DNA from 3 places in the Nocardia sp. NPDC055050 genome. Region 1 is predicted to be linked to each of the others. Evidence: riboswitches for the same ligand, from Rfam matches in the RefSeq annotation. Region 1 holds a riboswitch; each other region holds the start of a gene.
The links. Region 1 has a riboswitch for S-adenosylmethionine ahead of ACWGCN_RS21225 (aminotransferase class V-fold PLP-dependent enzyme). Riboswitches for the same ligand answer to the same signal wherever they lie in the genome.
Positions count from the first base shown of each region.

Region 1 (13,896 bases):
ACCGGGCGGGCCGCGTCGTAGTCCTCGACGAACCGCGTCAGCAGCCCGGCGAAGAGCGCGCGATCGTCGGTGGACCAGTTCTCGGTGACGATGGCAATGGAATTCCGGCGCCGCGCCCGGATCCGGTCGGCGGTCTCGCGCCCGTAGTCGGTGGCCTCCAGCACGGTGGCTCGCCCGTCGTCGGGGTCGGCGGCGCGCACCACCAGGCCACGCTCCACCAGCTGCGCGACCTGCCTGCTCACCGTCGACGCGTCCGAATGCACCGCGTCGGCGAGCGCGCCCGAGCGCATCGGCCCGTCACACACCAACCGGAACAGCACCATGAACCCCGCCGGGTCGATCCCCGAGTGGTCCTTGATCTGGGCCATCGCCCGATCGCGCAGCCGGTGCAGCCGCACGAGCTGGATCGCGATCGCGTCGATCGCGGGCTCACTCTCACTCACACGTTTACCTTTACTTGCATCAATCAATTAGTTGTGTGATGCAAGTATGTAGGCAGAACGGTCGCCGTGGCAACCGTTTGAACTGCCTTTACTCGCCCTTGAACTCCGGCGCGCGCTTCTCGAAGACCGCCGCGATCGCCTCGGGCAGGTCCTTCGACGGCAGGAACGCCGCGTTCCACGTCGACACGTAACGCAGACCGTCGGCGATCGCCGGGCTGGTCCGCTGCTCGAGCACGTCCTTGATGCCCTGCACCACCAGCGGCGGGTTGCCCGCGATCTCGCGCGCCATCGCGTGCGCGGCGGCCAGCACGGCCTCCTGATCGGCGAACACCTCGTTCACCAGGCCCATCCGCTCGGCACGGGCCGCGTCGATGTCCTTGGCGGTGAAGGCCAGCTCCCGCAGATTGCCCTCGCCGATGATGCCGGGCAGGCGCTGCAGCGACCCGATGTCGGCGACGATCGCCACCTTCGCCTCACGCAGGCTGAACTTGGCATCCGCGCTGGCCAGACGAATATCGGCAGCGGCGATCAGGTCGAGACCACCGCCGATGCACCACCCGGACACCGCCGCGATCACCGGCTTGGTGCACTCGGCCAGCGCCGTCACCGAGGCCTGCATCCGGCGGACCTCCCTGAGGAACTCCGTACGCGGCCCCGCCTTCGCGTCGTCGGCCAGCACCGGAGCCAGCGTGCCCGCGGTCGCGGCCAGGTCGAGACCGAACGAGAAGTGCTTGCCCGCCCCGGTCACCACCACCGCCCGTACCTGCGGATCCGCGTCGAGCTCGGCGAAGACCTCGGGCAGCTCGCGCCAGAAGTCGGGACCCATCGCATTGCCCTTGCCCGGTCCGATCAACGTGACCTGGGCAACGTTGTCGGCGATCTCGACGGTAAAGGCCTTCCATTCACTCATGCCCTGATTATTGCCACCGCGCCAACATGCCGCCCACCCAGCCCCGCCCCCGACCCCTAGGGAGGGGCCGGACGCGCAGCGGCCGGGTTCGCGTTCGCCAGAACTCCAAGTAACACAGCATATTTCCCGCAATCGACCTACTCTGGATGACATGCGCAGGTCGTCATTGCCGCCGGTCGCATGCCGGGTCGCGGAAACTCTCATCGCCCGCGGGCACCACGGCGTCATCGTCTGCCCCGAGACGCCGGCTCCCACCGCGGCCGACGCCGCCCGCGCCATGGGCGCCCAGCCCACCGCGATCCTCACCGCCCAGGTCTTCCTCCTCGACGACGACCCCGTCCTGATCCTGGTGGCCGACCATCACCACGTGGACCTCGCCCGCACCGGCAAACGCCTCGAGGGCACCCTCACCCCCGCCCCCACCGCCCTGGCCGAACGCATCACCGGCCAGCCCGTCGACGGCACGGCCCCCCTCGGCCACCCCACCAACCTCCCCACCTGGGTGGACACCGCCCTCGCCGCCCACCCCGAAGTCTGGGCAGCGGGCGGCCACCCGAACACCGTGTTCCGCACCAACTTCCGCGAAATCATCCGTATCACCGCGGGTCTGCCGATTGATATCGACTGAATTCGGCTTCCCATCCCGACCGTGTGAGTTGGATCAAACGGACACAGCGACCGTGAGGACGCGCGCCGAACGGGCGTAAGTTGGGGGCGGTGGGCGATGTGCAACCTTCTGAGACCGGACTGGTCGTTCCCGATGATCTGAGCGGGATTACGGCTGAGCAGTATCGGGCCTCTATGCGGCACTATCCGGCCGGCGTCACGGTGGTGACGCTCGGAGCCGAGAGTGGACCGGTGGGGTTCACGGCCACCTCGTTCGCTTCCCTGTCGCTGGAACCGCCGCTGGTGTCGTTCAACATCGCGCACACCTCATCGAGCATCGACGCGTTGCGAGCCGCGGACTCGGTGGTGATCCATTTCCTGGGCGAACACCAACAACACCTGGCCCACCGCTTCTCTCGGACCGCCGCCGACCGCTTCACCGACCGCGCCCTCTGGACCACCCTCGACACCGGCGAACCGGTCCTGCACGGCACCCCCATCTGGCTGCGCACCACCCTCCACAAACTCATCGACCTCGGCGACCACACCCTCGCCGTAGGCCTGGTCACCCGAGTCCACGACCAAACCGAAGAGTCCCCCTCCGCAGCCCCGTTGCTCTACTACAACGGCAAATACCACCGCCCCACCGCCCTCGACACCTGATCAGAGCGTCTGTGTAGGCCGGTGACCCACCTGCCACAGCTAGGTTGGTCCGATGAGCGAGGAATACGACTGGTCGTGGTTGCGCGCCGGTGTTCCGAGAATCGACCTGGACACGTATTTGGCGATGCCGGAAGACCTCGCTCGGGTAATCGAGGTCAAAGACGGCCTGCTGGTGCATCGCGACTCACCTTCGCCGAATCACATCGCCAGCGCCGACGTGATCAAACAGTCCCTGCGGGAAGCGATCCGGAAACGCGCCACCGGGCAGCCCTGCCTGAAGGCCAGCGGCGAACTGGACATGCTGGTCTCGGAGGTTCCCTTCAACTTCCGCCGCCCCGACGCCATTGTGTACCGCTGCATCGAAGACCCCCGCGACAAGTGGAAAACCAAGCCGACAGCAGGCGACACCCTGCTGGTCGTCGAAGTGGTATCACCGGCGACGGTTACCGCCGATTGTGTGGATAAACGAGCGGAATACGCCCGCCTGGGAATCGAGCAGTACTGGATCGTCCGCATGGAGAACAACGACGGCCGCGTGAAGTCCATCGAGATCCTTCGTCTCAATACCGCAGGCGTCTACATCTCCACCGAAACCCGCTTCCGCGCGCACAATCCCCTCGCGATCGCCATCACTGATCCGCTCGACGTCACCATCACCTGGGACGCCCTCGACGCGGACCTCGACTGATGCCTGGCAGCCTCGGCATCTGATCGGCGCTATTCGCAGGCCACGCCGTCGCCGTCTCGGTCCAGGCCGGAGCGGTAGCCGGGATCGCCCGTGCGCAGCGGGGCTGCGCCGGCGGCTCTGGCAGCGGCGCAGTTCTTGTAGTAGGCGCTGGCGGGCGCGGGCGTTTCGGGCTCCGGGACGGCTGCCACCCGCGGGGCGGGGAGGTCGACGGTGGTGGTCGGCCCGGGGACGATGACCGGCGGTGGAGCCGGCGCCGCGATCGTGGTGGTGGGTGCAGTGGTGGTGGGTGCGATGGGTGCCGGCGGGAGATCGATCGTGGTGGTCGGGGCGGCGGACGTCGTGGTGGTCGGGGCGGCGGTGGTCGTCGACGGCTTGGCCGTGGTCGATGATGCGACGACGCGGGTGGTCGAGGTGGGTGATGTCCGCGCGGCCGGTGAGGGGTTGTCGTCACTGAGACCGGCGACGACCGAGAGACCGAGCACGCCGGCGACTCCGATCCCGGCCAGCAACGGCCAACGCCGCTTCTTTTCGGGTCGGCGGGGCGGACGAGCCCACGGGTCGGGCGGCTGAATCGGTCGAGTCACGGTGTCCCCTTTGATTGTCGGGCAATCTCGGGGGCTTCATCGCGACGGGTTCGACAGGCGTTACCCAGCTGGGAGGCAGTCCAAACCTGGAATTTCCGAGAAGCGGTCCGTCGGGTTCTCGGACGGATACCACTCGACGGAAAACGAATATCGGCCGCCGAGAGCAGGTCTCGACGGCCGACGTTCGGCGAATCTCGCCTGTGACGAGTTCAGCCGATCAGGCAGGGGGCGGCGCCTGCGGGGGAAGAGGCGCTGAGGGGACGGGTTTCGGGGGTCGGGTTCCAGTGCCCGTCGGTGGCGGCGTAATTCCAGGCGGGGCCTTGGCTGACCAGGGTGGCTACCGCACTGATCAAGCGGTCTACATCGGCGGCGGTGGTGCCGAGGCCGATGCTGGCTCGGAGGGCGGCGTCGAGGCCGAGGCTCGCGAGGAGGGGGTGCGCGCAGAAGCGGCCGTCGCGCACGCCGATGGCGTGTTCGGCGGAGAGGTACGCGGCGACTTTGCCAGGGGCGACATCGGCGATCGTGAAGGCGACGATGCCCACACAGTCGGGACTGTCGGACCAGATACTGACCAGGTCGACGCCGGGGATCGCGGACAGGCCGTCACGCAGCCGGTCGGCCAGAAAGCGCTCGTGCGCGACGAGTTCGGTGGGATCGATGGCGGCCAGCGCATCGCAGGCAGCGGCAATAGCGGCCGCGCCGAGGACGTTCGGCGAACCGGCTTCGTGCCGCTGCGGCGCGCACGCCCATTCGACCTCTGTCACACCGACATTGCGCACCGCACCACCACCGGCCAGGTAGGGCTCACCCTCGTCCAGCCAGTCGCGCCGGCCGACGAGCACACCCGAACCGAACGGCGCGTACAGCTTGTGCCCGGAGAAGGCGAGGTAGTCGATCCCGGTTTCGCGCAGGGAGATCCGGCGATGCGGAGCCAGCTGCGCGGCGTCGACGAGGATGCGCGCACCACAGAGGTGGGCGATGGTCGCGAGCCGTTCCAGCGGCAGCACCTCACCGGTGACGTTGGACGCGCCGGTCACCGCGAGCAGCGCGGCAGGCTTGCTGCACAGCTCGGCGACGACACGCTGAATCGTCTCCTCGACCGTGGCGGCGGCCCGCACGACGCGACGACCGTGCTTCGCCCACGGCAGGAAGTTGGCGTGGTGCTCGATATCGAGTACCACGGTCTCCCCCGGCACGCACCCGGCCAGCAGGTTCAGCGAATCGGTGGTGTTGCGCGTGAACACCACGACCTGGTCGTCGTCGGCGTCGAGGAACCGGGCAACGGACCCCCGCGAGGCCTCGTAGCACTCGGTGGAGATCCGCGAGGCGTATCCCGCGCCCCGGTGCACGCTGGCGTAGAACGGCAGCAACTGCGAAATCCGGTCGGTGACCTGCTTCAACGCAGGCGCACTCGCCGCGTAGTCGAAGTTGGCGTAGGAGCTGGTACCGCCCTGAACGAGCGGAACCTGCAGGTCGGCACCGGAAACGGCGGCGATGGCACAGGTGGGGTCGATTACAGCAGTCATGACGAAATCCCGTCGGCTCAGGGACCCGCTCCTGAAGAGGTGGCCCGCGCTTGCCGCGCCCAATTCGGACGTCAGCCTGGTCGTCACCCGGAGCACCCCACCGCGGAGGAGGGTTGCCGACCAGCAAGCCGGGGCTGAACGCTGGTACTCGTGACCTGCAACGAGAGTGACAGACGACCACCGGACCTGTCAACCACCGATCGCCGGCGCGCTCGGAGCCGACCCCGGCCACGCACGAGATCTCCCGGTTCGGCGCGGCGGTCGGAGCGTCGCGACCGCAGCGGGAAATCGGTTGTCCACGTGCGCTTTCCTTTGCGACACTCCGGTGATGCCTGCCTTCGCCGATTTCGACCGACGCCACTACCCCACCGTCGATGTCGCCACCGGCTACGACGGCTGGGCCGACACCTACGAGCGCACCGTGATGGACGAGATGGACTCGGCGCTGCTGGATCGGCTTCGCCGCCCGGATTGGGCGGGCGTGCGCCAGGCGGTCGACCTGGGTTGCGGGACGGGGCGAACCGGCGCGTGGTTGCGCAGCCGCAGTAGCGCCGAGATCGACGGCGTCGATCTGAGCGCGGGCATGCTGGCCCGTGCCCGCGTACGCGGTGTACATCGCACACTCACCAAAGCCGACGTGTGTGCTACCGAATTGCCCAGCAGCACTTATGATCTCGTGATCTCCTCACTGATCGACGAACATCTGCCGGACCTGCGCCCGTTCTACACAGAGGCCGCGCGGCTGGCTGTCCCAGGAGCCACGTTCGCCCACGTCAGCTACCACCCACAGTTCATGATGGTCACCGGAATGCCGACGCACTACACCCCGGCTGGGGGCGATCCGATCGCGATCAGCACCCACCTGCACCTGCTGAGCGAGCACATCGCCGCGGGCACCGACGCGGGCTGGGTCCTCACCGAAGCGGCCGAGGCCCTGGTGGACGACGCTTGGCTCGCGGCGAAACCCAAGTGGGCCGACCTGCGCGGCCACCCGTTCACCATGGCGCTGGTCTGGACGCTCGGCGTCGCATAGGCACCGCGCCGCACGCTTCGAGGCACGCCCGACGCGAAGGGAATCGCCCATGAGGGGGCGTGGCGGAACTAGCATCCGACGAAGGGAATCGCTGCGCTGAGTGCTCGGCAGATCAATGTGGCGCTGCGGGTGGGGTCCGATGTCAAACCGGTACACAAGGGGTGAACTTTGCCCGTGATGGACGCCGTACGATCGAGTGAAGCGAAAATAGTCCACGTAGTTGATCGGAAGAAGACCATGTCACACGCCTTGAGCTCCACTTCGGCGGACGTGAGCGCCGATCTACCCGACGAATTCGTCCACCTGGCCAGGTTGGCGCTCGCCGGGCGCGAGCAGGACGTCGCAATGTTCGTGCGCCGCGCCGCGCGCCGCCACCGGCATGCCAGTCCCGAACTGGCCGATGCGCTGATCGCGCTGCTGCGCCAGAACCCCACGCGCGCCAATCCCCTACGCGCGGAAGTGGATACGCCGATTCCGGTCGACGGCGACAGCCGGCTGCCGCTGCTGCGGGTGATCCCGCCCGGCTCCACCGCCGAAGTGCCGATCCTGGCCGCCGAAACCTATGACGTGCTCACCCAGATCGTCGACGAACGCAGGCAGGCCGACCGGCTGGCCGCCGCCGATCTGACTCCGGCCGGCAGCTTGCTGTTCGTCGGTCCGCCCGGTGTCGGCAAGACGATGGCCGCGGCCTGGCTGGCCCACCAACTGTCGCTGCCGCTGGTGGTCCTGGACTTGGCGACCATCATGAGCAGCCTGCTCGGCAAGACCGGCACCAACCTGCGCCATGCCATCGACTACGCCAAGCAGCGGCCGTGCGTTCTGCTGCTCGACGAGCTCGACGCCATCGCCAAGCGTCGCGACGACGATCGCGACGTGGGCGAGTTGAAGCGACTGGTGACGGTGCTGCTCCAGCAGATCGACGACTGGCCGACCGGCGGGGGCCTGGTCATCGGCGCGACCAACCACGCCGATCTGCTGGATCCGGCCGTGTGGCGGCGCTTCGATGTGAGCGTGGAGTTCGCGCTGCCCGAGGCCGAGCAACGCTGCGAGGCGATTCGCCGATTCGCCGGGCAGCCACTGCCCGACGGCGCGGTGGACGCGGTCGCGCTGGCGTCGAAGGGCTTGTCGTTCAACGATATCGAGCGCGCGATGTTGCGATTGCGCAGGCGTTGCGTGCTCGAGGACCAGCTACTGCCCGGGCTGATGGCCGAGCATTCCGCGCGACTGGCAGCTGAACTTCCCAAAACGGATCGGTTACGGCTGGCACAGACGCTGACGGGCGTGTCAGGCTTGTCTCAGCGCCAGATCAGCGCGCTGACGGGGGTGTCGCGCGACACCATTCGTGGTTTCACGCATCGACGGGAATAACGTGGCAGCTGGGGGGATTCACCGGTGGCGGGACCGCGATTTCTGATCGGCTTCGGTGAGCGACTCACCGCGCCCATCTCCCCCAGCAGATCGGGCGGCTCGCCGCAGTCCCCGTACACGGTGGCGCAGGCGCGAGCCCGACTCGCGCCGATGCTCAGCGCGGCCACCTCGAGTGCGGACGCGTTGCCGAAGACGGCCTGCCCGGAGGACGAGACGGTCACGGCGGTCACTCTGCATCCGCAGTACCTGTCCAAAAGTGGTTATCCCACACGACTTCTCACATCGATGCAGTTGGATCCACTGGGCAGCAGGCCGGTGGCGATCGCGCCGGAGCACGGCCGACCACGGGCGAGCACCCTGCTGTTCCTGGCGACGACCCGCGTCAATCTGCAGTTGCTCACCGCGCGGATCAATGCCGATACACCGCTGGGCGGCGCCGAGATCGGAATCGTCAGCCTGGCGGAATTCCGGCTCAACAACGCCGCCGACAGGCTCAGACTCACAGCGCAACCGCGCGATTCGGAGACCGTCGCCGAATTGGTGCTGCACTCCGATCGCGACATCGCCCTGCAGGGTCTGCTCGACTTCTCCCGCGATCTCGATCTCGACGTGGCCATCGACCGCCGACTCGACAACGGTGGTCTGGCCTTCGTCCCCGTCACCGGAACCCATGCCGCCATCGCCGCGCTCGCCGGCTACTCCTTCACCAGGGTGATCCGCCGCATGCCGCGCATGCGCACCCAGCTCGGGCGCGACACCACCACCAGGACAGCGCTGTCGACGTTCCGCCCGGCCTTGCCGACGGCCGAGCCGACCGACCGGGAACTCACCATCGCGGTCTTCGACGGTGGGATCCCCGCACGCACTCCGCTGACCCGCTGGGTCGACGCCCACACCTTCGCCGACAGCGCCGCGCCGCAGCGCACCTATCTCGACCACGGCCACCGCGTCACCTCGGCGCTGCTGTTCGGCAGCGTGGACCCCGTCCAGCCGGTCCCGGTCCCCTACGGCTACATCGACCACTATCAGGTGCTCGACGAGGACACCGACGACGACCAGTGCGAGCTGTACTCGGCCATCGAGCGCATCGATACCGTGCTGCGCCAACGCAAATACGAGTTCGTCAATGTCAGCATCGGGCCCGAACTCCCCATCGAGGACGACGAAGTGCACGCCTGGACCGCGTTCTGGGACGACTACCTCAGCGACGGCACCACGCTGGCCACCATCGCGGTCGGCAACAACGGCGAGGCCGACAAGCCGAGTGGCAATGCGCGCGTGCAGGTTCCGGCCGACAGCGTCAACGCGCTCGCGGTCGGTTCGTCGGATCGGGTGGGAGCGCAATGGAATCGCGCGCCGTACTCCGCGATCGGGCCGGGCCGCTCCCCCGGCACCGTGAAGCCCGACCTGCTCGCCTTCGGCGGCAGCGATCACGAACCGTTCCACGTCGTCGAACCGGACGGCACCGCTGTTCCCGACTCCGGCACCAGCTTCGCCGCCCCGATGGCCCTGCGCGCCGCACTGGGCGCCCGCACCCTGTTCGGCCCGAAACTCGGTGCGCTAGACCTGAAGGCCCTGCTCGTGCACACTGCCGAAAGACGCACCAGTTCACCGGATTCCGACTCAGGACACGGCCGTATCGCCGCCACCCTGGCCGACATGGTTCTGTGCGGCGACGGCGAAGCCAGAGTTCTCTATCAGGGTGAGCTCACCCCCGCGAAATACCTGCGCGCCCGGATTCCGCTCCCCGCAGCGCTTCCCGCCGGGATGGTCCGCATTCGGGCGACCCTGGTCTTCGCTACCCCGGTCGACCCCGCCGACCCGGGCAGCTACACCCGCAGCGGCCTCGATGTCACGTTCCGTCCGCATGACGAGCGGTTCGCCGAACCGACCAGAATCCACCCGGATTCGGCTCCGTTCTTCCGCGCGACCGAACTCGACCCCGAGGCCGTGCTGCGCCGTGACTCCCACAAGTGGGACACCGTCTTGCACGCCGAGCGGAGCAAGCGCGTCAACAGCCTGCGCAACCCGGTCTTCGACATCCACCACACCGCCAGGGAATCGGGCCATCCCACCGTCAACGCACAGCCGATCCGCTACTCGATGGTGATCACCGTGCGCCACGCCAAGGTCGACGACCTGTACGAGCGGGTGCTCAGCACCTATGTCACCCAGCTCGAAGCGCTCCGCCCGGCGATCGAGATCCCACTCGATGTCTGAGTTCCCAGCGGAGATCTTCGTCGACCCGATCGCGGCGCGGCGGCTGAGTTGTCAGAGCGTATACCGGCTGCAGCACCTGGGCGCGCGGCTGTTTCCGTGGCAGGAGGAGACGTTCACCGAGATCCTGCTCGGCCATCTCACCGGGGTCGACTACCGCATCGACGCGCCGTGCCCCGATTGCGTGCCGCCGCGGCGGTGCACGTCGTGGGGGTCGGCGACGCAGGCGACGGGATCGGGTGGCCTCCGGCTGCTGACGCGACCGGAGGAGGGCGGTAACCGTGCCCGTGGCAGGCGTGGAGTCGGTGCGGATTTCATCTACAGCGTGCAGGACCCTTCAGGTGCCAGCGAAGTGCGGTTACTCATCCAGGCCAAGCGGGCCAGACAGGGTGAACCGATCAAATCGGCTGCTCTGCCTTCCGCGCAGCGAGCCGATCTGCAGGACGCCGCAGCGCATTTCGGCGCCACCGCGTACTACCTGTTCTACGCCGAGTCCGAGTCGGCGCACGTCGGTCACCTCACCCGCTGCGCCGAGCACACCAGCCCCTCGGATACCTCGATCGTGATCGTCCCCGCACAGGTCCTCACCCGCGCGTTCGACGAGGACAAGCGGGGTTCGATCGCGGCGGACCTCGTCTTCGCGCTCGGCCGCACCCTGCTGTGCCTGGACGGTTGCGCCCCCGCACCGGGCCTGTCGGCGTTCGACCGCGTCCTCGGCTTCGTCCGCGAGGACAATCCCGGCTACCAGCCCGTGGACCCGGCAACGCGACTGCCCGGCACGCCCGCCGTCACCGTCGTCGGCACCCGCGCCAAACCGCCCCGGCGGCCGCCGTCACGCCGCGTGACCCGCGCGGGGCACCAGGTCGGCGACGGCGAGATCCTGTGGGTCGACCTGAGCGCCGCCGACCGTTGGGCACAGGCGGGCAGCTCCTCGCACATCACGGAGCCCAGCTGGTACGACGGCGTCGACGCGGACCGATTGCGCGAGCGAACCAGCAAGTACTGGCGACTCGCGCTGCACCGGGCTGTCGCGGTGCGGTACGTCGCAGCCTGGGCCGACGGTGAGGTTCGCGCGGTCTACCGCGTCCTCGACGATTCCCTGGTCATCCACCATGACCACGGCGGCAAGATCTCGTTCGACCTCGCCGATCTCGATCCCGCATCGAGCATCCACGCTCAGGTCCGGCGCCGCGCCGAGACCTATCAGTCCGGGCGCTCGCCACGCGCACGCAACGTGGTCGGTTACCCCTGACCGATTGCCCCCGAGTTGCCTGATCACACCCAGTTTCCAACCATCTACGCACCCCATGATGGACACCCAAGATGATTGGGCACCTCCACTATTTGCTAGAGTTCCCTCTCATGTCCACGAACACGAACTCCGTCCGCGGCCTTCCGCGCTACCCGGTGTACGCGCTCGGACGGCTCACCAAGGCGCTGCACGCCGAGATCGGCGTCCCGTTGCGCGATCACTGGGTGCTCACCTTCATCGAGGAAAACGCCGACCTGACGCAGAAGAAGGTGGGCGACGCGCTCGGTATCGACCGCAGTGAAGTCGTCCGCCTGATCGACGCGCTGGAACGCGCCGACCTGGTAGAGCGCACCCGCGACGGCAAGGATCGCCGCAAATACCGGCTGCGGATCACCGAGGCCGGGCGCAAGCAGTGCAAACGCACCGACAAGCTGATCGCCGAGGCCACCGCCCGCGTGCTGAGCGGCCTGGATGAAGACGAACAGCGGACGCTGCACCGGCTGGCGGTCACCGCCCTCGGCGAATTGCCGGAATCACCGTCGTGAACAGCGCCGACGGCACGCCTTTCGCTGCCGTCCGGCAACACCCGCACCGAGTACCGTTGGCATCTGGTGACCATCCTGTTTGCCCTCCGGTAACCCGCTCATGAAACAACAGACACCACCGATGGGGGTCAACCGATGAGAGGTGGACTGAGCACGATGCTCGAGCCACACACTGAGGTACCGGCGGTCCTGCGCGACCCGCTGTTGCGCGCGGATCTCGCCGCGCCGCCGCGCACCCTGGTCGACATCCTGACCAGCACCGCCCTCGCACACCCGGACGCACCGGCCATCGACGACGGCACCGTCGTGCTCAGCTACATGGAACTGATCGCCACGATCGAGGCCAGGATGGCCGAGCTCACCGAGGCGGGCGTGCGACCGGGCGACCGGGTCGGCGTGCGGATGCCCTCGGGCTCCGCCGCGCTGTACGTGACGATTCTGGCCGTGCTCTACTGCGGCGCCGCCTACGTGCCCGTCGACGCCGACGACCCGCAGGAGCGAGCCAGGCTCGTCTTCGGCGAGGCGAGAGTGAGCGCGATCGCCACCGGCGACGGCATCGAGTCGGCCACCACGGCCACCGGCGACCACGACTGGAACACCCTGCCCACCCCCGCCGACGACGCGTGGATCATTTTCACCTCCGGCTCCACCGGCACCCCGAAAGGGGTTGCGGTAACCCATCGCAATGCCGCCGCCTTCGTCGACGCCGAGGCCCGGCTCTTCCTGCGAAAGGCCCCGATCGGCCCCGGCGACCGGGTCCTGGCCGGCCTGTCGGTGGCCTTCGACGCCTCCTGCGAGGAAATGTGGCTGGCCTGGCGCAACGGCGCCTGCCTGGTTCCGGCGCCGCGCGATCTGGTGCGCACCGGCGCCGACCTCGGCCCATGGCTGATGCGCCGCGAGATCAGCATCGTCTCCACGGTGCCGACGCTGGCCGCGACCTGGCCTGCCCAGGCGCTGGAATCGGTGCGACTGCTGATCTTCGGCGGCGAAGCGGTACCTCCGGAGCTGGCCGAACGGCTGACCGGCGCCGACCGCGAAGTGTGGAACACCTACGGGCCCACCGAGGCGACCGTGGTCGCCTGTGCCGCGCTGCTCACCGGCGAGATGCCCGTCCGGATCGGCCTGCCGCTCGACGGCTGGGACCTCACCGTCGTCGACCCGCAAGGCAACCCGGTAGGCGAAGGCGAAACCGGCGAACTCGTGATCGGTGGCGTCGGACTGGCCCGCTACCTCGATCCGGCCAAGGACGCCGAGAAGTACGCGCCGCTGCCCTCCCTCGGGTGGGAACGCGCTTATCGCAGTGGGGATCTGGTCCGCAACGATCGCGAGGGCCTGATCTTCCTCGGCCGCGCCGACGACCAGATCAAGATCGGTGGCCGCCGCATCGAACTCGGCGAGCTCGACAACGCGCTCCAGCATCTGCCGGGTGTCAGCGGCGCGGCCGCCGCGATCCGAACCACCAAGGCCGGCAACAAGATTCTCGTCGGCTACCTCACCGGCGCCGGTCCTGATTTCGACGTGAAGAAGGCCAGAGAGATTCTGGCCGAACAACTTCCGGCTCCGCTGGTGCCGCGACTGGCTGTCGTCGCCGACCTGCCGACCCGCACCTCCGGCAAGGTCGACCGCGACGCACTGCCATGGCCGCTGCCGTCGACCGACGAACCCGAGACCGGACTGTCCGGCACCGCGGCGTGGGTGGCGAACCTGTGGGACGCGATCCTCGGCACCCAGCCCACCGATCTCGACGCGGAATTCTTCGATCTCGGCGGCGGCTCACTGTCGGCGGCGCAGCTCGTCGGCGCGTTGCGTGAGCGGTACCCGCACGTCACCGTCGCCGATCTCTACGACCACCCGCGGCTCGGTTCGCTGGTCGAACTGCTCGACGGCAGCGCACCGGTCGCGGCCGTCGACGTGCGCGTCGTGCAGCCGACGCCGCTGCGCGCCCAGATCGCCCAGGTGCTGGCCACGGTCCCGCTGACCACCCTCACCGGGTTGCAGTGGGTCACGTGGCTGACCGTGGTCTCGGGCATCGCGGGCTGGTCGGGCTCGCTGCCGTGGCTG
Region 1 is NZ_JBSGVG010000020.1:48,583-62,478, reverse strand. It holds gene ACWGCN_RS21255 (MarR family winged helix-turn-helix transcriptional regulator) at 1-443, opposite strand, end outside; gene ACWGCN_RS21250 (crotonase/enoyl-CoA hydratase family protein) at 532-1,353, opposite strand; gene ACWGCN_RS21245 (YbaK/EbsC family protein) at 1,505-1,981, shown strand; gene ACWGCN_RS21240 (flavin reductase family protein) at 2,155-2,622, shown strand; gene ACWGCN_RS21235 (Uma2 family endonuclease) at 2,675-3,310, shown strand; gene ACWGCN_RS21230 (excalibur calcium-binding domain-containing protein) at 3,340-3,894, opposite strand; gene ACWGCN_RS21225 (aminotransferase class V-fold PLP-dependent enzyme) at 4,104-5,420, opposite strand; SAM riboswitch class IV at 5,462-5,576, opposite strand; gene ACWGCN_RS21220 (class I SAM-dependent DNA methyltransferase) at 5,749-6,453, shown strand; gene ACWGCN_RS21215 (AAA family ATPase) at 6,691-7,821, shown strand; gene ACWGCN_RS21210 (S8 family peptidase) at 7,846-10,041, shown strand; gene ACWGCN_RS21205 (hypothetical protein) at 10,034-11,290, shown strand; gene ACWGCN_RS21200 (MarR family winged helix-turn-helix transcriptional regulator) at 11,401-11,835, shown strand; gene ACWGCN_RS21195 (Pls/PosA family non-ribosomal peptide synthetase) at 11,992-13,896, shown strand, end outside.

Region 2 (13,896 bases), on a different contig from region 1:
GGACACGCACGGAGGCATCGACAACGCGGGGCATGTCGAATCGGCCGAGCTCGCGCATCCAGGCGGGCAGCGTCGAGATCGTCGCCAGCGACAGCACCCGACCACCGGCGGCGAACGTCATGCCTTTGCTCACCGATGGCCACAGCAGAAAGTGCATCGCCTCCACGGCCCGCTCGCTGACGCACAACTGCGGCCGGACGCGTTCGAAGTAGGCGCGCACCTCGGCCCGATTGCGCGGTACATCCGCGGGCTTGCAGGTCTGCAGTTCGGCGGCGATCACGCATTCGGCCCAGTACCGGTCCTCCTCGGCGGGACTCAGCGGGCCGGGTCCGAACATCTCGAAGGCCTTGAGGACCGAATGCCACCCGGTGACATGGATCCACAGCTGGGAGTCGGGGTTGTTGGCGCTGTAGCGCTTGCCGCTGATCGGTTCGATGCCCGTCATCGGCGCGTGCACCTTCATCAGGTGTTCGGATGCCTGGGTGGCGGTGCGGCCGTCACCGAGCGCGACCAGCAGGAAGTAGGACAGCGTGTGGTCGAGGCGGGTGGCGGGATTGTCGTAGATCCCGTGTGAATCGGCGACCGCGGCGGTCAGGAACGGATCGAAGTGCTCGAGGGTGACCGCGCGCTGGAATCCGATCAGCGCGGTCGGCGCCGCCCACACCTTCCAGGTGGGGGAATCCGGCCCGAAGAAGCCGTAGTCGTCGCGACGCAGAGTCGACGCATCGAAAGCCATTGCACATGCCCCTTTGCAGTGCGAGAAACAGTTGAATACAACACCACCGTAGCAATGGCTCGACGTGAATACAACGGTTGCGTAGGATTTGTGCCGACAGGGTCGGCGGGTATCGTCGGCGAGCGAAAGGCAGGTGGGCGGTGACCTCGACGCAGGAGCAGCGACCTCGACGCCGCTATGCGCCGCGCCTGCCGCCGGAGCAGCGCCGCGCGCAACTTCTCGACGCCGCGTTCACGGTCCTGGGCCGGATGGAACTGCACGAGTTGAGCATGGAGGCCGTCGCGCAGGAGGCGGGCGTCGGAAAACCTGTGCTGTACACGGTGTTCAAGACCCGCGCCGAACTCGTCGAAGCGCTGCTGGAACGCGAACGGGAACGCGGACTGGATCAGATCGCCGACACGCTGCCCGAAGACCTGCTCGGCGCCGATCCGTTGGCCGCCGCCTCGGCGACCGTCGAAGCGTTCGTCGGTGTGGCACTGGCGAATCCGACCCGCTGGCGGCTGATCCTCGCCACCCCGGCGAGTGCGCCCGACGAATATCGCGCGGCGCTTCGTGCTTCGCGCGCCGAGATCTTGGAGCGCGCGGAATCGCTTGTCCGCATGGGTATCTCCGTGCTGCCGCGATGGTCGGGCATGGATGCCGGACTACTCGCGAACTCGACCCTCACCATTGCCGAAGTGCTCGGTCGACTGGGGGTCGGCGAGCCGGAAGAGTATCCGCGCGAACGACTTCAGGCCTACGTTCGCTCGATCGTCACTCTGCTGACCGGACCCTGACGGCTCAGCGGTTCTCCCGCGCCAAGCGCATCGTCTCGGTGAGCAGCTTCGACACGGCGGCCGCCTCGGTGAGGAACCCGTCGTGCCCGTCGCGGGAGTGCACGATCTCGAGACCCGCGCAGCCCGGCAGTCCTTCGGCCAGCTCGGCCTGGGTGTGCAGGGGGTACAGGCGATCCGAGTCGACTCCGCCGACCACGCACGGCACCGCGGTGGAGGCCAGCGCGGCGGCGACGCCGCCGCGCCCGCGCCCCACGTCGTGGCGGTTCATGGCCTCGCTGAGCAGTACATAGGTGGCCGGATCGAAGCGCGAACACAGCTTGTCGGCCTGGTGCTCGAGGTAGCTCTGCACCGCGTACCGTCCGCCGGTCCACGGGTCCTCGTCGCCCTGTGCCTTGTTGGCGAAGCGGTGATCGAGTTCGCCCTCGGTGCGGTAGGTCAGGTGCGCGATCCGCCGGGCCAGGCCCATGCCGGTCATCGGCGCGCGACCGGTGCCGTGATAGTCGCCGCCCTGCCAGTCGGGATCGGCCGTGATGACGGCCATCTGGGTGGTCTGGGTGCCGATCTGGTCGGCGGTGGCACGGGCGCCCACGGCCAGCACGAGCGCGGCTGAAACCCGCTCGGGCAGGCCGATGATCCACTCGAGCACCCGCATGCCGCCCATCGAGCCGCCGACGACAGCGCCGAGCCGCTCGATCCCGAGCACCTCGAACAACTGCGCTTCGGCTTTCACCTGGTCACGGATGTTCAGCTCGGGAAACCGCGCGCCCCATGGCTTTCCGTCGGAGGCGAGTGAGGACGGGCCGGTGCTGCCCTTGCAGCCGCCCAGCACGTTGGTCGCGATCACACACCACTCGTCGGTGTCGATCGGCGCGCCGGGCCCGACCATGCCCTCCCACCAGCCGGGCGCCCCGTCGGGCCCACCGACGACATGGGAGTCGCCGGTGAGCGCGTGTTCGACGAGCACCACGTTGTCCAGGGTGGGCGAGAGCTCGCCCCAGCGTTGCACCGCCAGCCGCACATCGGGGACGACGGCGCCGTTCTCCAGCGCCACATCCCCGATGGCGACCAGGCCGACGCGCCCGTCCGGCGGCGGCAGCAGGGCCACCCCGGTTCCTGGTCGGGCGATCGGCGATTCGGTGCTCACAGTCACGTCGTCGCCGCCGCGAACCCGGCCCGCAGATCGGCCAGAATGTCGTCGATTCCCTCGATGCCCACCGCGAGCCTGACCAGGCCGGGGGTGACGCCGGCCGCCAGCTGCTCTTCGGGCGTCAACTGCGAGTGCGTGGTCGACGCCGGGTGAATCACGAGTGAACGCACATCACCGATGTTAGCTACATGGCTGTGCAGGCTGAGCGCGTCCACGAACTTCTTGCCCGCGTCGACGCCGCCTGCCAGCTCGAACGCCACGATCGCGCCCGCACCCTTGGGCGCCAGCTCCTTGGCTCGCGCGTACCAGGGCGAGGACTCGAGGCCCGCGTAGAACACCGCGTCGACGCCCGGCTGCTCGGCGACGAACTTCGCGACCGCCTCGGCATTGCTGACATGCCGTTCGACCCGCAGGCTCAGCGTCTCGATGCCCTGGGCGATGAGGAACGCGTTGAACGGCGAGACCGCGGCACCCAGATCGCGCAGCAACTGCACGCGAGCCTTCAGCGCGAACGCGGGCGCGCCCAGATCGGCGAACACCGCACCGTGGTAGCTGGGGTCGGGCTCGGTGAAGCCGGGGAAGCGCGCGTTGCCGTCGGCGTCGCGCACCGTCCAGTCGAAGGTGCCGCCGTCGACGATCACGCCCGCCACGGCCGCACCGTGCCCACCCAGGTACTTCGTCGCCGAATGCACGACGATGTCGGCGCCGTGGGCCAGCGGCTGGATCAGGTAGGGGGTCGCGACGGTGTTGTCCACGATCAGCGGAAGGCCGTTCGCGTGCGCGACACCGGCGATGCCGGGAATGTCGAACACCGCGCTGCTCGGGTTGGCGATGGTCTCGCCGTAGAACGCCTTGGTGTTCGGCTGGATCGCGGCTTCCCACTGCGCGAGGTCATCGGGATCCTCGACGAACGAGACCGTGATTCCCAGCTTGGGCAGCGAGTAGTGGAAGAGGTTGTAGGTGCCGCCGTAGAGGTGCGGGCTGGACACGATGTGGTCGCCCGCGCTCGCCAGGTTCAGGATCGCGTAGGTCTCCGCGGCCTGGCCCGAGGCCAGCAGCAGCGCCGCGCCGCCACCTTCGAGCGCGGCCACGCGCTGCTCCACCGCGTCCTGGGTGGGGTTCATGATCCGGGTGTAGATGTTGCCCGGCTCGGCGAGACCGAACAGCGCGGCGGCGTGATCGGTGTCGCGGAAGGTGTAGGAGGTGGTCTGGTAGATCGGCAGCGCCCGCGCGTTGGTGCTCGCGTCGGGGGCCTGGCCCGCGTGGACCTGCTTGGTCTCGAAGGACCAGTTCTCGGGCAGGGAAGAGTCAGTCATGTCGTGCTCCAAATGGGTGTCAGCCGGGGGATCTCGTCAACTGGGTCGGATCGACTGGCAACAACACATGGGGGCCTCCTGCAGTGCGCGCTTGCTCTCGACTTTCGAGAGCCCGGTCATCACCCGGAGCACCCCACCGCAGCTGGAGGGTTGCCGACCAGCGAGCCGGGGCTTGGCGCTGGTACTCATGACCTTGCCGTCATGTTAACCGGAGATCTCCCGCGGGCGGAAACTTCCCCCGCATTTCCCGCCGAAGATCACTCGCCGGACGGTGTGCCGAAGCCTGGCGTGTCGTCCACCGGTGCGCCACAGACCTGCCGCAAACCGTGGTAGGCGCGCAGCACGGCGTCGCGCGTGACCCGAACAGCTACCGTCGGTGACCCGCTCAGCAGTGCCTGCTCGGTATCGGCGACCGAGAGATGGCACAGCATCTGCCAGATCCCGGCTACCAGCTTCACCGTGAAGTCCTCGGGTGACGTGCCCATCCGCTGCGCGAGCTCGGTGCACACCGCGACGTTCTTCTTCTCCGCGTATTCCAGCGCGCGCGCGTTGACCGACTGGCTGGTGCGCATGATCCGCTGCATCTGCAGGAACTGGCGGATGAACCGGATGCCGTCCGCATCCGCCTCGGCCTGGACCACCTCCAGGTAGGCGCCGCACAGTGCCTGGAGTTCGTTGCCGGTGTTCGGCTGGGAGCGCAGCGCGACGGCGACGGAGACCCCGAAGTCGTCGATCGGGGCCAGCACGATGTCTTCCTTGAGCGCGAAGTACCGGTTGACGGTGCGTGGGGACACATCGGCACCCGCGGCGATCTGCTCGACCGTCGTCGCGTCGAACCCTTGGCTGTCGCACAGCTCGAGTCCGACCGCCACGATCGCGGCTTTGGTCTGGAGTTTCTTGCGCTCGCGCAGGCCCAGCGGCACGCCGGCAGCCGGTTCGGTCGTCCGGTCGGCGCTGATCGGAGTGGTCGAGTCCAGCATTTCACCAGCCTACCGTGTCGGCCGCTTTATCTGTCCAACTAGGTCAATTGGCGCAGTCAGACATTTTTCTCTTGACGCCAATTGTCTCACAGTGCCAGGATTGGTTCACACTGATCGAGTGACGAGGAGTCCTGGTGACCAGCACCGAGATAGAAACGAAACATGTTGATTCCCAACAGAGTTCGATGCGGTGGTGGGCGCTGGTCGTGCTCTCCGCCGCCCAGCTGATGGTGGTGCTCGACGCCACCGTGATCACGATCGCCCTGCCCTATGCCCAGCGTGACCTGGGGATCAGCGACGGCGACAAACAGTGGGCGCTCACCGCGTACACGCTCATCTTCGGCGGGCTGCTGCTGCTCGGCGGACGGATGGCCGACTACCTGGGCCGGCGCCGGATCTTCCTGGTCGGCCTGGTCGGCTTCGCCGCCGCGTCGGCGCTGGCGGGGCTCGCGCAGACCGGTCCGCAGTTGTTCGTCGGCCGAGGTCTGCAGGGTGCGTTCGCCGCGCTGCTCGCCCCCGCGGCCTTGTCGCTGTTGTCGGTGATCTTCACCGACGTGCAGGAACGGGCCCGCGCGTTCGCGGTGTTCGCCGGCATCACCGCCGGTGGCATCGCGTTCGGGCTGATCGTCGGCGGCGCGCTCACCGAATTCGCGTCGTGGCGGTGGACGCTGCTGATGAACACGCCGATCGCGCTCATCGCGGTAGCCGGTGCGGTGGCGGTGATCGCGCGCGATATCCCGGTGCCCAGAACCGGCGGCTACGACTTGCCCGGCGCCGTCACCGTGACATTCGGCTTGGTGTCGATCGTCTACGGATTCAGTCGCGCTGCCGAACACGGTTGGCTGGCGGGCAGCACCCTCGGCCTGCTCGGGGCCGGCTTCGCCTTGCTCATCGCGTTCGTCTTCATCGAGGCACGCTCGGCGAACCCGCTGCTGCCGTTGCGAATTCCGGGTGAGATCAATCGCGGCGGCGCCTTGCTGGCCGCGCTGCTGATCCCGATCGCGATGTTCGCCATGTTCTTGTTCCTGAGCTTCTACTACCAGAACACCCTGGGCTATTCGCCGCTGAAGGCAGGCATCGCGTTCCTGCCGTTCCCCGTGGGCATCGGGATCGCGGCGGGCATCACCAGTTCGCTGATGCCCAAGTTCGGGCCGCGTCCGCTCATGGTGGTCGGCGCGCTGCTCGGCGTCGTGGGACTGCTGTGGCTGGCACAACTGAGCTACGGCGACGGGTACGCGCTGAGCGTGCTGCCCGCGCAGCTGCTGATGGCGCTCGGGATGGGCCCGCTGTTCGTCGGGATGCAGGCCGTGGCCCTGCATCAGGTCGACGCCGAGGACTCCGGTGTCGCCAGTGCCCTGCTCAACGCCGCCCAGCAGGTCGGCGGCGCCGTCGGCACCGCCCTGCTGACCACCCTGTCGGTGCAGGCCGCCGAGAACTACGTCACCGACAACCCGACCGTCGACCACCTGATCGAACGCGCCTCGATCTACAGCTACGACGTCGCGTTCTATATCGGCGCCGGCTTCTTCCTCGCCGCCGCCGTGGTGATCGCGGTGATGATCCGCGACAAGCCGGAGAACCTGATCGAAGGCGACGAACACGCGGCCGCGATACCCGTCGCGGTCTGACCTTCTCGACGAGGCCCGCGCTACGGCGCGGGCCTCTTGTTACCACTCAGTAGCCGGTCAAGGCCCGATCGGGTGATAACAGGCGGGCCGGCAGGGTTGTCCCGCACAGTGGGGCCTCCCGTCGCGGTGAGGTGGGGGACAGCAGTACGCTCGTCTTGTTTGCACCACACGTCCCGCAGACAACGCGGGGCATATACGTTGTCTGTTGGAACTGCTGGGGTCCGCTCACAAGCGTGTTCGCCTAGCCGTGCAATAAGGGCACCCACCGAGGAGGACACGAAGATCCATGTCCAAGATCAAGGTTGAAGGCACCGTTGTAGAACTCGACGGCGACGAGATGACCCGGATCATCTGGCAGTTCATCAAGGACAAGCTGATCCATCCCTATCTCGACGTGAACCTCGAGTACTACGACCTCGGCATCGAGTACCGCGACAAGACAGACGACCAGGTCACCGTCGACGCGGCCAATGCCATCAAGAAGTACGGCGTCGGCGTGAAATGCGCCACCATCACCCCCGACGAAGCGCGGGTGAAAGAGTTCGGCCTCAAGAAGATGTGGCGCTCGCCCAACGGCACCATCCGTAACATTCTGGGTGGCACCATCTTCCGCGCGCCGATCATCATCTCCAACGTGCCCCGGCTGGTGCCCGGCTGGACCAAGCCGATCATCATCGGCCGTCACGCCTTCGGCGACCAGTACCGCGCCACCGACTTCAAGGTCTACGAGGCGGGCACCGTCACGCTGACCTTCACCCCGGAAGACGGCAGCGAGCCGATCATCCACGAGGTCGTGAAGATGCCCGAAGACGGCGGCGTCGTCATGGGTATGTACAACTTCAAGAAGTCCATCGAGGACTTCGCGCGGGCCTCGTTCAACTACGGCCTGCAGCAGAACTACCCGGTGTACCTCTCCACGAAGAACACCATCCTCAAGGCTTACGACGGCATGTTCAAAGACACCTTCCAGGAAGTCTTCGACGCCGAGTTCAAGGCCGAGTTCGACGCGGCGGGCCTCACCTACGAGCACCGCCTGATCGACGACATGGTCGCCTCCTCCATGAAATGGGAGGGCGGCTACGTCTGGGCCTGCAAGAACTACGACGGCGACGTGCAGTCCGACACCGTGGCCCAGGGCTTCGGCTCGCTCGGCCTGATGACCTCGGTGCTGCTCACCCCGGACGGCAAGACCTGTGAGGCCGAGGCCGCGCACGGCACGGTCACCCGGCACTACCGTCAGCACCAGCAGGGCAAGCCCACCTCGACCAACCCGATCGCGTCGATCTTCGCCTGGACCCGTGGCCTCGAACACCGCGGCAAGCTGGACAACACCCCCGAGGTGATCGGCTTCGCGCAGGCGCTCGAGGACGTGGTCATCAAGACCGTCGAGGGTGGTCAGATGACGAAGGACCTCGCCGCGCTCGTCGGCGGCGACCAGGGTTACCTGAGCACCGAGGAATTCCTCGGCGCGCTGGACGTCAACCTGGCTCGCGCTCTGAAGTGAGATAGCCCCGGTTCGCAACCGCGAACCTGCACGGCTGTGAGAAAGCGCTCGCATCGAATCCGATGCGAGCGCTTTTGCGTCCGTACTCGGCGGTTGTTCCCACGGTGGGGTAACTCACGCTCGTTTCGGGTAGCTAATGGGTCGTCGTGCCCGTTGCATGGAAGCGTGACTTCTTCCATCGCAGCCCCCGATCGCCTCGACGTGCCACGCACCAGCTGGCACGTCCCGGCGATGCTCGCGTTGGCGCTGGGTGGATTCGGGATCGGGACCACCGAGTTCGTGACCATGGGGTTGCTGCCCGATATCGCGCGGGCCTTCGATATCTCCGAGCCGTCGGCCGGGCACGCGGTGTCGGCGTACGCGCTGGGGGTCGTGGTCGGTGCGCCGCTGATCGCCGCGTTGTGCGCGCGGGTGGCGCGCAAGAAGTTGCTGATCGTGTTGATGGTCGCGTTCACGCTCGGCAATATCGGGACCGTGCTCGCGCCGACCTTCGGCACGCTCGTGCTCGCGCGGTTCGTGTCCGGTCTGCCGCACGGCGCGTACTTCGGCGTCGCCTCGCTGGCCGCCGCCACGCTCGCGCCCGTGGGGCAGCGAGCCAAGGCCGTGGCCGCGGTGATGCTCGGGCTCAGCGTGGCGAATGTGATCGGGGTGCCCGGCGCGACCTGGCTCGGTCAGCACCTGGGCTGGCGTGACGCCTATGTGGTCGTCGCCGTGATCGGCGTGGCCACGGTGGCCGCTCTGTGGCGCTATGTCCCCGCGCTGACCAGCATGAAGATCACCAACCCGATAACCGAACTCGGGGCGCTGCGACGCCCGCAGGTGCTGCTCACCCTGGCCGTGGGCGCGATCGGCTTCGGCGGCATGTTCGCGGTCTACACCTACATCGCCACCACGATGACCGATGTCGCGGGCATGCCCATCGGCGCGGTGCCGATCGTGCTGGCGCTGTTCGGTCTCGGCATGATCGTGGGCAATATCGGCGGCGGCATCCTCGCCGACCGCGGCGTCGACCGCTCGATCTTCGTGGCCATGATCGCGATGGTCGTGATCCTGGCCGGGTTCGTCCTGGCGGCGCACAACCCCGTCACCGCCGCGATCGGCGCCTTCCTCGTCGGCGCCTCGGGCGCGGCCCTGGCCCCCGGCCTCCAAACCCGCCTCATGGACGTAGCCGCCGACGCCCAAACCCTCGCCGCCGCCCTCAATCACGCCGCCTTGAACATGGCCAACGCTGCGGGCGCCTGGCTCGGCGGCCTCGTCATCGCCGCGGGCCTCGGCTACACCGCCCCCGCCATGGTCGGCGCGCTCCTGGCCGTCGCCGGTGTCCTCCTGTTCACCCTCACGGTTTTCCTGCAACGCCGGTCGGCGCATAACACGCTGTAACTGATTGGGGCCCTTGCGTACCTCGGCATACAGTGCCCCACATGCTGAGCCAACGCTTGGAGGAACTGATGGAGAGCACGCCTCAATATCGCGGCCGCATCGCTACCAAGTACATGGCGAAGGGGCGCGAGGAGGGGCTCGCGGAGGTGGACGCGAAGGTCGCCGAGACTGCTGCGCACGCGGTGCTCACCGTGCTGACTGCCCGCGGGCTCGAGCTGTCCGCCGCGCAGCGGGCGCAGCTCGCCGCGTGTACCGACCTCGACCAGCTCGACGCGTGGTTGACGCAGGCGGTCACCGCCACTCGTACCGACGAACTCTTCGGCTGACGCAGCGAGTTGTCTCTACCTCGGCGGTTCAGTCGGCGGGCCGCGCCCAGCCGACGCTGAGTTGGACGGCTCGTTGCCAGCGTTCGTATTCTTCCTCGCGTATTCGACGGTCCGGCGACGGTATCCATTGGGCGGCGACCTTCCAATTGCGGCGTAGGCCTTGGAGATCGGGCCAGTAGCCGACGGCCAGGCCCGCCGCGTAGGCGGCGCCGAGGGAGACTGTTTCGGTGACCAGCGGGCGCATGACCGGCGTGTCGAGGACGTCGGCGATGATCTGCATGAGCAGGTTGTTGGAGGCCATGCCGCCTGCTACCCGCAGGGACTTCGCCTGGAGACCCGCGTCGGCGTTCATGGCTTCGACCACGTCGCGGGTCTGCCAGGCGGTGGCCTCCAGGACGGCGCGGGCCAGGTGGCCCTTGGTGACGTAGGAGGTCAGGCCGATGAGCAGGCCTCGGGCGTCGCTGCGCCAGTGCGGGGCGTAGAGGCCGGAGAAGGCGGGAACCAGGTAGCAGCCGCCGTTGTCGTCGACTGTGCTTGCGAGAGTTTCGATCTCGGGTGCGGTGGCGATCAGGCCGACGATATCGCGCAGCCACTGGACGAGAGATCCGGTGACCGCGATCGGCCCTTCGAGGGCGTAGACCGGTTCGGAGCCGACCTGGTAGCCGATGGTGGTGAGCAGGCCGTGCCGGGAGCGGATCAGTTCGGTGCCGGTGTTCATCATGAGGAAGCCGCCGGTGCCGTAGGTGCATTCGGTTTCGCCCGGGGCGAAGCAGGTTTGGCCGAACAGGGCCGCGTGCTGGTCGCCGAGGGCGGCGCCGATCCGCACGCCGGGGACGACGGTACTCGCGGTGCCGAAATCGCCGGTCGACGGTTCGATGCGGGGAAGCATGGCGGCTGGAATGCCGAAGAACCGCAACAGTTCCGCGTCCCACTGGCGGGTGGCGAGATTCATCAACAGGGTGCGGCCGGCGTTGGTGACGTCGGTGACGTGCTCGGCGCCGCCGGTCAGATTCCAGATGAGCCAGGACTCCATGGTCCCGAAGAGAACGTCGCCGCGTTCGCCTCTGGCGCGCAGACCGTCGACATTGTCGAGTAGCCAGCGCAGGCGAGGTGCGGCGAAATACGTGGCAAGGGGAAGCCCGCTCAACTCGGTAATGCGGTGTGCTCCAGGCGATTCCCTCATCTGATCGACCAGCTCTTCGGTGCGTACGTCCTGCCAGACGATGGCAAGCCGAACCGGCAAACCGGTGTGCCGATCCCAGACAACGGTGGTCTCGCGCTGATTGGCGATCCCGATCGCGGCCACCTGCTCGACGGTGATTCCGGCATCGCGCAGCGCCGCGGGCACGATCCGCTCCACCGTGCGCCAGATCTCGAGCGCGTCCTGTTCCACCCAGCCCGACCTGGGATAATGCTGACGGTGGGTCCGCTGCGCCATTCCGGCCAGCCGGGCGTGCTGATCGAAGACGATGCACCGGCTCGAGGTGGTGCCCTGATCGATGGCGAGCACGAAGCGTTGCGTCATCGGCAGCTGCTTTCGTCGGCGGTGAGGGGTGTCACGGTAGCGGCGCGCCTGTTCAAGGGGACGGTCGCAGTGAAAAGCGTGGTGGCACAGTTCATTGCGCTGCCGTCAGATCGCGGTGCACCGCGAGAGCGGCGGCGCGCACCTGCTCGATCGCGGCCTGTCGGGTTTGTAAACGGTTGTCGCACAGCCGATCCATCGGCCCGGTGATGCCGATGGCAGCGACGACGAGGCCACCTCTGGCTCGAATCGGCGCGGCGATCCCCGCTTCGCCCGAGCGGTACTCCTCGACTTCGTCTGCCCAGCCCCGCCGTCGCACCTCGGTGATCGCGCGGTCGAGTCGGTCGCGTTCGGTGATCGTCCGCCGGGTGAATGCCTGGAGCGCACCGGCTTTCGCCGCGGCGTCGTAGGCGAGCAGGACCTTGCCGAGTGCGGTCGCATGGGCGGGCAGTACCTCGCCGACTGCCAGGGCCTGCTCGCTGTTGTCGGGCCGGAAGACGTGGTGGATCACCGTGATCCCGGTATCCCGCGCTACCGCGATCCGTACCGATTCCCCGGAGCGCGAGGCGAGGGCGTCGGCCCGATGGATCGCCCGCGAGCGCAACTCGTTCACGTCGAGCCGATCGGTTCCGAGTTCGCCGATCGCGGGGCCGAGCAGGTACTTGCCGGTGAGCGCGTCCTGGCCGACGAATCCGACCCCGAGCAGCGTCCGCAGGATGCCGTGCGCGGTGGGTTTGGCCAGGTCGAGCGCGGCCGCGATCTCACCGACACCCAGCGGCCCCGGTCCGCGCGCCAGCAGCCGCAGCACGGCGGCGGCGCGTTCGATCGACTGGATCGGGCCGGGCATGGGCCCGAACCTACCACCGTTCAGCATTGTCGAACGGTGCTTGTGGTGCCCGCGTCCGCGCGTTCCTAGCGTGGGCTTCGGGCACAGGTGCCCGAACGGCGGACTCGACGACGAGGTCCGGGAAGGCGAGAAAATGAACCGGTACGTGGGCGCGATCGACCAGGGCACGACGTCGACGCGATTCATGGTTTTCGACCACAGGGGCACCGTGGTCGCCCGCCACCAGCTCGAACACTCGCAGATCATGCCGCGCCCCGGCTGGGTCGAACACAATCCGGACGAGATCTGGGAACGCACCCGCACCGTCGTCAAGACCGCCCTCTCGCTCGCCGATCTCACGGCCGACGACCTCGCCGCCATCGGCGTCACCAACCAGCGTGAGACCACCGTTGTCTGGAACCGCCACACCGGCCGCCCCTACGGCAACGCCATCGTCTGGCAGGACACCCGCACCGACCGCATCATCGCCGACCTCGACGCCGCCGGGCACAGCGCGCTCATCCGCGAGAAGACCGGCCTGCCGCCCGCGCCGTACTTCTCCGGCGGCAAGCTGAAGTGGATCCTGGACAACATCGCGGGCGTGCGCGCCGATGCCGAGCGTGGCGACGCCCTGTTCGGCACCCTCGACAGCTGGCTGATCTGGAACCTCACCGGCGGCGTGCACGTCACCGACCCCACCAATGCCTCGCGCACCATGCTGATGGATCTCGAAACCCTCGACTGGGCCGACGACCTCCTCGCGATCTTCGGCATCCCGCGCGCCATGCTGCCCGCCATCGCGCCGTCGGCGAATCCGCGACTGTTCGGGACGACGAAGCCCGACGGCCCGTTCAAAGGCTCGGTGCCCATCGCGGGCGTGCTCGGCGATCAGCAGGCCGCGGGTGTCGGGCAGGTGTGTTTCCAGCCCGGCGAGGCCAAGAACACCTATGGCACAGGCAATTTCCTGATGCTCAACACCGGCACGGAGATCGTGCGCTCGAACCACGGCTTGATCACCACGGTCGCGTATCAGTTCGGCGACGACAAGCCCGCCTACGCGCTGGAGGGGTCGATCGCGGTCACCGGGTCGGCCGTGCAGTGGTTGCGCGACCAGATGGGCATCATCGCGGGCGCGGCGCAGATCGAAGACCTCGCCGGGCAGGTGGCCGACTCCGGCGGCGTGTACTTCGTGCCTGCCTTCTCCGGTCTGTTCGCGCCGTACTGGCGACCCGATGCGCGCGGCGCGGTCGTCGGGCTCTCGCGCTACAGCAACAACGCCCACTTGGCCAGGGCCACCCTGGAATCCATCGCCTACCAGACCCGCGACGTGGTCGAGGCCATGCAGCGCGACGCCGGGGTCCGACTGGCGACGCTGCGGGTGGACGGCGGCGTCACCGTGAACCAGCTGGCCATGCAGATCCAGGCCGACCTGCTCGGCGTCCCGGTCTCGCGACCGGTCGTCGCCGAGACCACCGCGCTCGGCGCCGCCTACGCCGCCGGACTGGCCGTCGGTTTCTGGAGCGGCACCGGCGAACTGCTCGACAACTGGTCCGAAGACGTCCGCTGGTACCCCACCTGGTCCGCGGAGCAACGCGAACACGGCTACCGCCGCTGGCTCAAAGCCGTCGAGCGCACGCTCGACTGGGCCGAAATCTGAGTCACCCCGGATACTTTCGAGAAGGAGATCATCGTGTCTGTGCAACTGGACCCCACCTACCGTGAGCAGGCTGTCGGCACGCTCGACACCGCCGAGGT
Region 2 is NZ_JBSGVG010000072.1:228-14,123, forward strand. It holds gene ACWGCN_RS34965 (oxygenase MpaB family protein) at 1-736, opposite strand, end outside; gene ACWGCN_RS34970 (TetR/AcrR family transcriptional regulator) at 877-1,512, shown strand; gene metX (homoserine O-acetyltransferase MetX) at 1,517-2,662, opposite strand; gene ACWGCN_RS34980 (bifunctional o-acetylhomoserine/o-acetylserine sulfhydrylase) at 2,659-3,975, opposite strand; SAM riboswitch class IV at 4,058-4,168, opposite strand; gene ACWGCN_RS34985 (TetR family transcriptional regulator) at 4,233-4,955, opposite strand; gene ACWGCN_RS34990 (MFS transporter) at 5,090-6,583, shown strand; gene ACWGCN_RS34995 (NADP-dependent isocitrate dehydrogenase) at 6,870-8,087, shown strand; gene ACWGCN_RS35000 (MFS transporter) at 8,319-9,467, shown strand; gene ACWGCN_RS35005 (hypothetical protein) at 9,509-9,793, shown strand; gene glpK (glycerol kinase GlpK) at 9,822-11,318, opposite strand; gene ACWGCN_RS35015 (IclR family transcriptional regulator) at 11,410-12,162, opposite strand; gene glpK (glycerol kinase GlpK) at 12,296-13,798, shown strand; gene glpD (glycerol-3-phosphate dehydrogenase) at 13,832-13,896, shown strand, end outside.
Region 2: linked by a shared signal. The riboswitch ahead of ACWGCN_RS34980 (bifunctional o-acetylhomoserine/o-acetylserine sulfhydrylase) and the one ahead of ACWGCN_RS21225 (aminotransferase class V-fold PLP-dependent enzyme) in region 1 are both predicted to bind S-adenosylmethionine.

Region 3 (3,675 bases), on a different contig from region 1:
TTCGGACGAACTAGCTCAGGGCGTTGTCGAGGTCGCCGAGGAGATCTTCGAGGTCTTCCAGACCGACCGAGATGCGAACTACCCCGTCGGACAAGCCGATTGACGCGCGCCCCTCCGGGCCCATGGCTCGGTGGGTGGTGGTGGCGGGGTGGGTGATCATGGTTTTGGCGTCGCCGAGGTTGTTGGAGATGTCGATGATGCGGAGGCGGTTGAGGACCTCGAAGGCTCGCTTCTTGCCGTCTTCGCCGTTGAGGGCGAAGGTGACTACGGTGCCGCCGCCGGTCATCTGCTCTTTGGCCAGTGCGTGTTGCGGATGTGATTCCAGGAAGGGGTATTTCACCCAGTCGACCGAATCCTTGGTCTCCAGGAACTCGGCTACCCGCAGGGCCGACTCGGTGGAGTGGCGCACGCGCAACGGCATGGTTTCCAGGCCCTTGAGCAAGGTCCAGGCGTTGAAGGGGCTCAGGGCAGGGCCGGTGTGGCGCATCAGGGTTTTGACGGGGCCGTCGATGTAGTCCTGGGCACCGAGGATGGCGCCGCCGAGGACGCGGCCCTGGCCGTCGATGTGTTTGGTACCGGAGTAGACCACCACGTCGGCGCCGAGTTCGAAACCGCGCTGGAGCAGGGGGGTGGCGAAGACGTTGTCCAGCACCACCTTCGCGCCCGCGGCGTGGGCGAGCTCGGTGACCTTGCGGACATCGACGAGGGTCTGCATCGGGTTGGCCGGGGTCTCGAAGAACACGGCCTGGGTGGGGACGGAGAGGGCCTGCTCCCACTGGTCGAGGTCGTCACCGTCGACGAACACGGTTTCGATACCCCAGCGCGGCAGGATCTCGTTACAGACCACGAAACAGGACCCGAACAGGCTGCGGGCGGCGACGAGCCGGTCGCCCGCCTTCAGCAGGGCGCCGAGCGCGGTGAACACCGCCGACATGCCGGACGCGGTCGCGAAGGCCGCCTCGGCGCCGTCGAGCAGGCGGATGCGCTCCTCGAACATGGCCACGGTCGGGTTGCCGAAACGCGAGTAGACGAAGTGCTCGACGTCGCCGGTGAACGCGGCCTCGGCGGCTTCGGCGTTCTCGTAGACGAAACCGGAGGTCAGGTACAGCGCCTCGGAGGTCTCGTCGAAGCCGGAACGGCGCAGACCGCCGCGCACGCCGAGCGTGCCGGGACCGACGCCTTCGGGCAGTGGCTTGTCGAACGAACCACCGGTGATCATGCTTTTCTCCTTATGCCTGACGCCACGGCAGGCCGACAGCGCGCCAACCGGTGCTGCCGCGCTGACCGAACGCGTCGGGACCACCTTCGAAACCGTCGAGCACGTTGTAGGACGGTGCCACGCCCGCCGCGGTCGCCAGGTTCGCCGCGTGCGCGGAACGCTGACCGGAGCGACACAGGAACACCACGGGTGCGTCGTCGGGGCGACCGGCGAGTGCCTTCTCGAGCTGCACGCCGAACTCGGGATTGCGGGTGCCGGTGCCGTCGACCCACTCGATGAAGTGGGCAGGGCGTTCGATGGAACTGGTGTCGGGAATGCCGATGTGTGCCCACTCGCCTTCGGTGCGCACGTCGACCAGCACAGCGCCGGGGTGCTCGGTGAGCAGCTCCCACGCCTTCTCAGGGGTGATGTCGCCGGCGTAAGTCATGTCGATCCTCCTGCGTGAATCCGCTCTTGCCGTGCCGGAAATCCCCGAACACACGGCCAGGTCGTCACCCGGAGCACCCCACCGCGGAGGAGGGTTGCCGACCAGCGAGCCGGGGCTTGACGCTGGCACTCATGACCTTGCGATCTGAGATTGCCTCGGCACCGGTCATCGTGTCAAACGATTCAGAAGGAACACACCAGCCACGCGCTGTCGACGCGGGTCAGTTTCCAGTTGCTCGCCGCCGGGTTGCCGTTGACCACGAGCGCCGCGTCGATCTTGGCGCGGTCGCCGTTGACGGTGGCGTTCTCGAAACCCTTGCCGTCGATCGTGACAGTGGATTTCGGGCCACCGAGCTGTTCGCCGAGGCCGGATTTCTCCTCGTCGAACCCGGGGCAGGCCACACCGGTCGGCGGACGGAGGTCGCTGCGCGAGCGCGCGTCGATATAGTTGGTGACGGCGGCCGCGAGACGGTCGGCCTCTGTGACATTTTTCTCAGCGGGTGAGAGCAGTCCACCCGCCACGATGCCGATGAGCACGATGATCGCGATCACCGCGGCCGCGACGAACGGGACGATGGAACGCTTGTCGGTCTGATCCACCACTACGGGCTGGTCATCCGAGCCTGTTTGCTCCTCGTTCATGCTGTAATCCTGACAGACCCGCGCGGGCAGCTACACCGCGCGCCGGGTGGCTGCAACGCCGCAGCTAGAATCGCCTTGATTGCGGTCGGCTGCCGACGTCGATGGCAGCTGCCAGTAAGCGGATGTCCGACTTAGCCTAAGCTAAGTTGACGCCGTCAAATCAGTTCTCGACCAAAGGGTGCGCGTAGAAATGACCGAACAGACTGCAGCGACTCGCCCACTTCGCATTGCGATCGTGGGTGCGGGACCGGCCGGTATCTACGCCGCCGACGCGTTGATGAAGTCCGATGCCGACGTGAGCATCGACCTCTACGAGCGTATGCCCGCGCCCTTCGGCCTGATCCGCTACGGCGTCGCGCCCGATCACCCGCGCATCAAGGGCATCATCACCGCCCTGCACAAGGTCCTCGACAAAGATCAGGTCCGCCTGCTCGGCAACATCGACTACGGCACCGACATCACCCTCGACGACCTGCGCCAGTTCTACGACGCGGTCATCTTCTCCACCGGCGCCAACGCCGACCGCGCCCTGGCCATCCCCGGCATCGACCTCGACGGCTCCTACGGCGCCGCGGACTTCGTGTCCTGGTACGACGGCCACCCCGACGTCCCGCGTTCCTGGCCCCTCGATGCCGAGAAGGTCGCCGTGCTCGGTGTCGGCAACGTCGCCCTCGACGTCGCGCGCGTGCTCGCCAAGACCGGTGACGAACTGCTGCCGACCGAGATCCCGCCGAACGTCTACGAAGGTCTCAAGGGCAACAAGGCCCTCGAGGTCCACGTGTTCGGTCGTCGTGGTCCCGCGCAAGCCAAGTTCACGCCCCTCGAGCTGCGCGAACTGGATCACTCGCCGACGATCGAGGTCATCGTCAACCCCGAGGACATCGACTACGACGAGGGCTCCGAAGCCGCCCGCCGCAACTCCAAGCAGGTCGACATGGTCGCCAACACCTTGGAGCAGTGGGCCATCCGCGACCACGGCGACCGCCCGCACAAGCTGTTCCTGCACTTCTTCGAATCGCCCTCGGAGGTCCTCGGCGCCGACGGCAAGGTCGTCGGCCTGAAGACCGAACGCACCCAGCTCGACGGCACCGGCAACGTCAAGGGCACCGGCAACTTCACCGACTGGGACATCCAGGCCGTGTACCGCGCCGTGGGCTACCTCTCGCAGAACGTCACCCAGCTGCCGTTCGACGATCAGGCGGGCACGGTGCCCAACGAGGCCGGCCGCGTGATCGCCGACGACACCGCCGAAGGTGACGCCCGATTCATGCCCGCCACCTACGTGACCGGCTGGATCAAGCGCGGCCCGGTCGGCCTCATCGGCCACACCAAGGGCGACGCCAACGAGACCATCGCCTGCCTGCTCGACGACGCCAAGGCCTTCGCCC
Region 3 is NZ_JBSGVG010000010.1:223,580-227,254, forward strand. It holds gene ACWGCN_RS13660 (O-succinylhomoserine sulfhydrylase) at 11-1,219, opposite strand; gene ACWGCN_RS13665 (rhodanese-like domain-containing protein) at 1,230-1,646, opposite strand; SAM riboswitch class IV at 1,664-1,783, opposite strand; gene ACWGCN_RS13670 (Rv0361 family membrane protein) at 1,829-2,287, opposite strand; gene ACWGCN_RS13675 (FAD-dependent oxidoreductase) at 2,478-3,675, shown strand, end outside.
Region 3: linked by a shared signal. The riboswitch ahead of ACWGCN_RS13665 (rhodanese-like domain-containing protein) and the one ahead of ACWGCN_RS21225 (aminotransferase class V-fold PLP-dependent enzyme) in region 1 are both predicted to bind S-adenosylmethionine.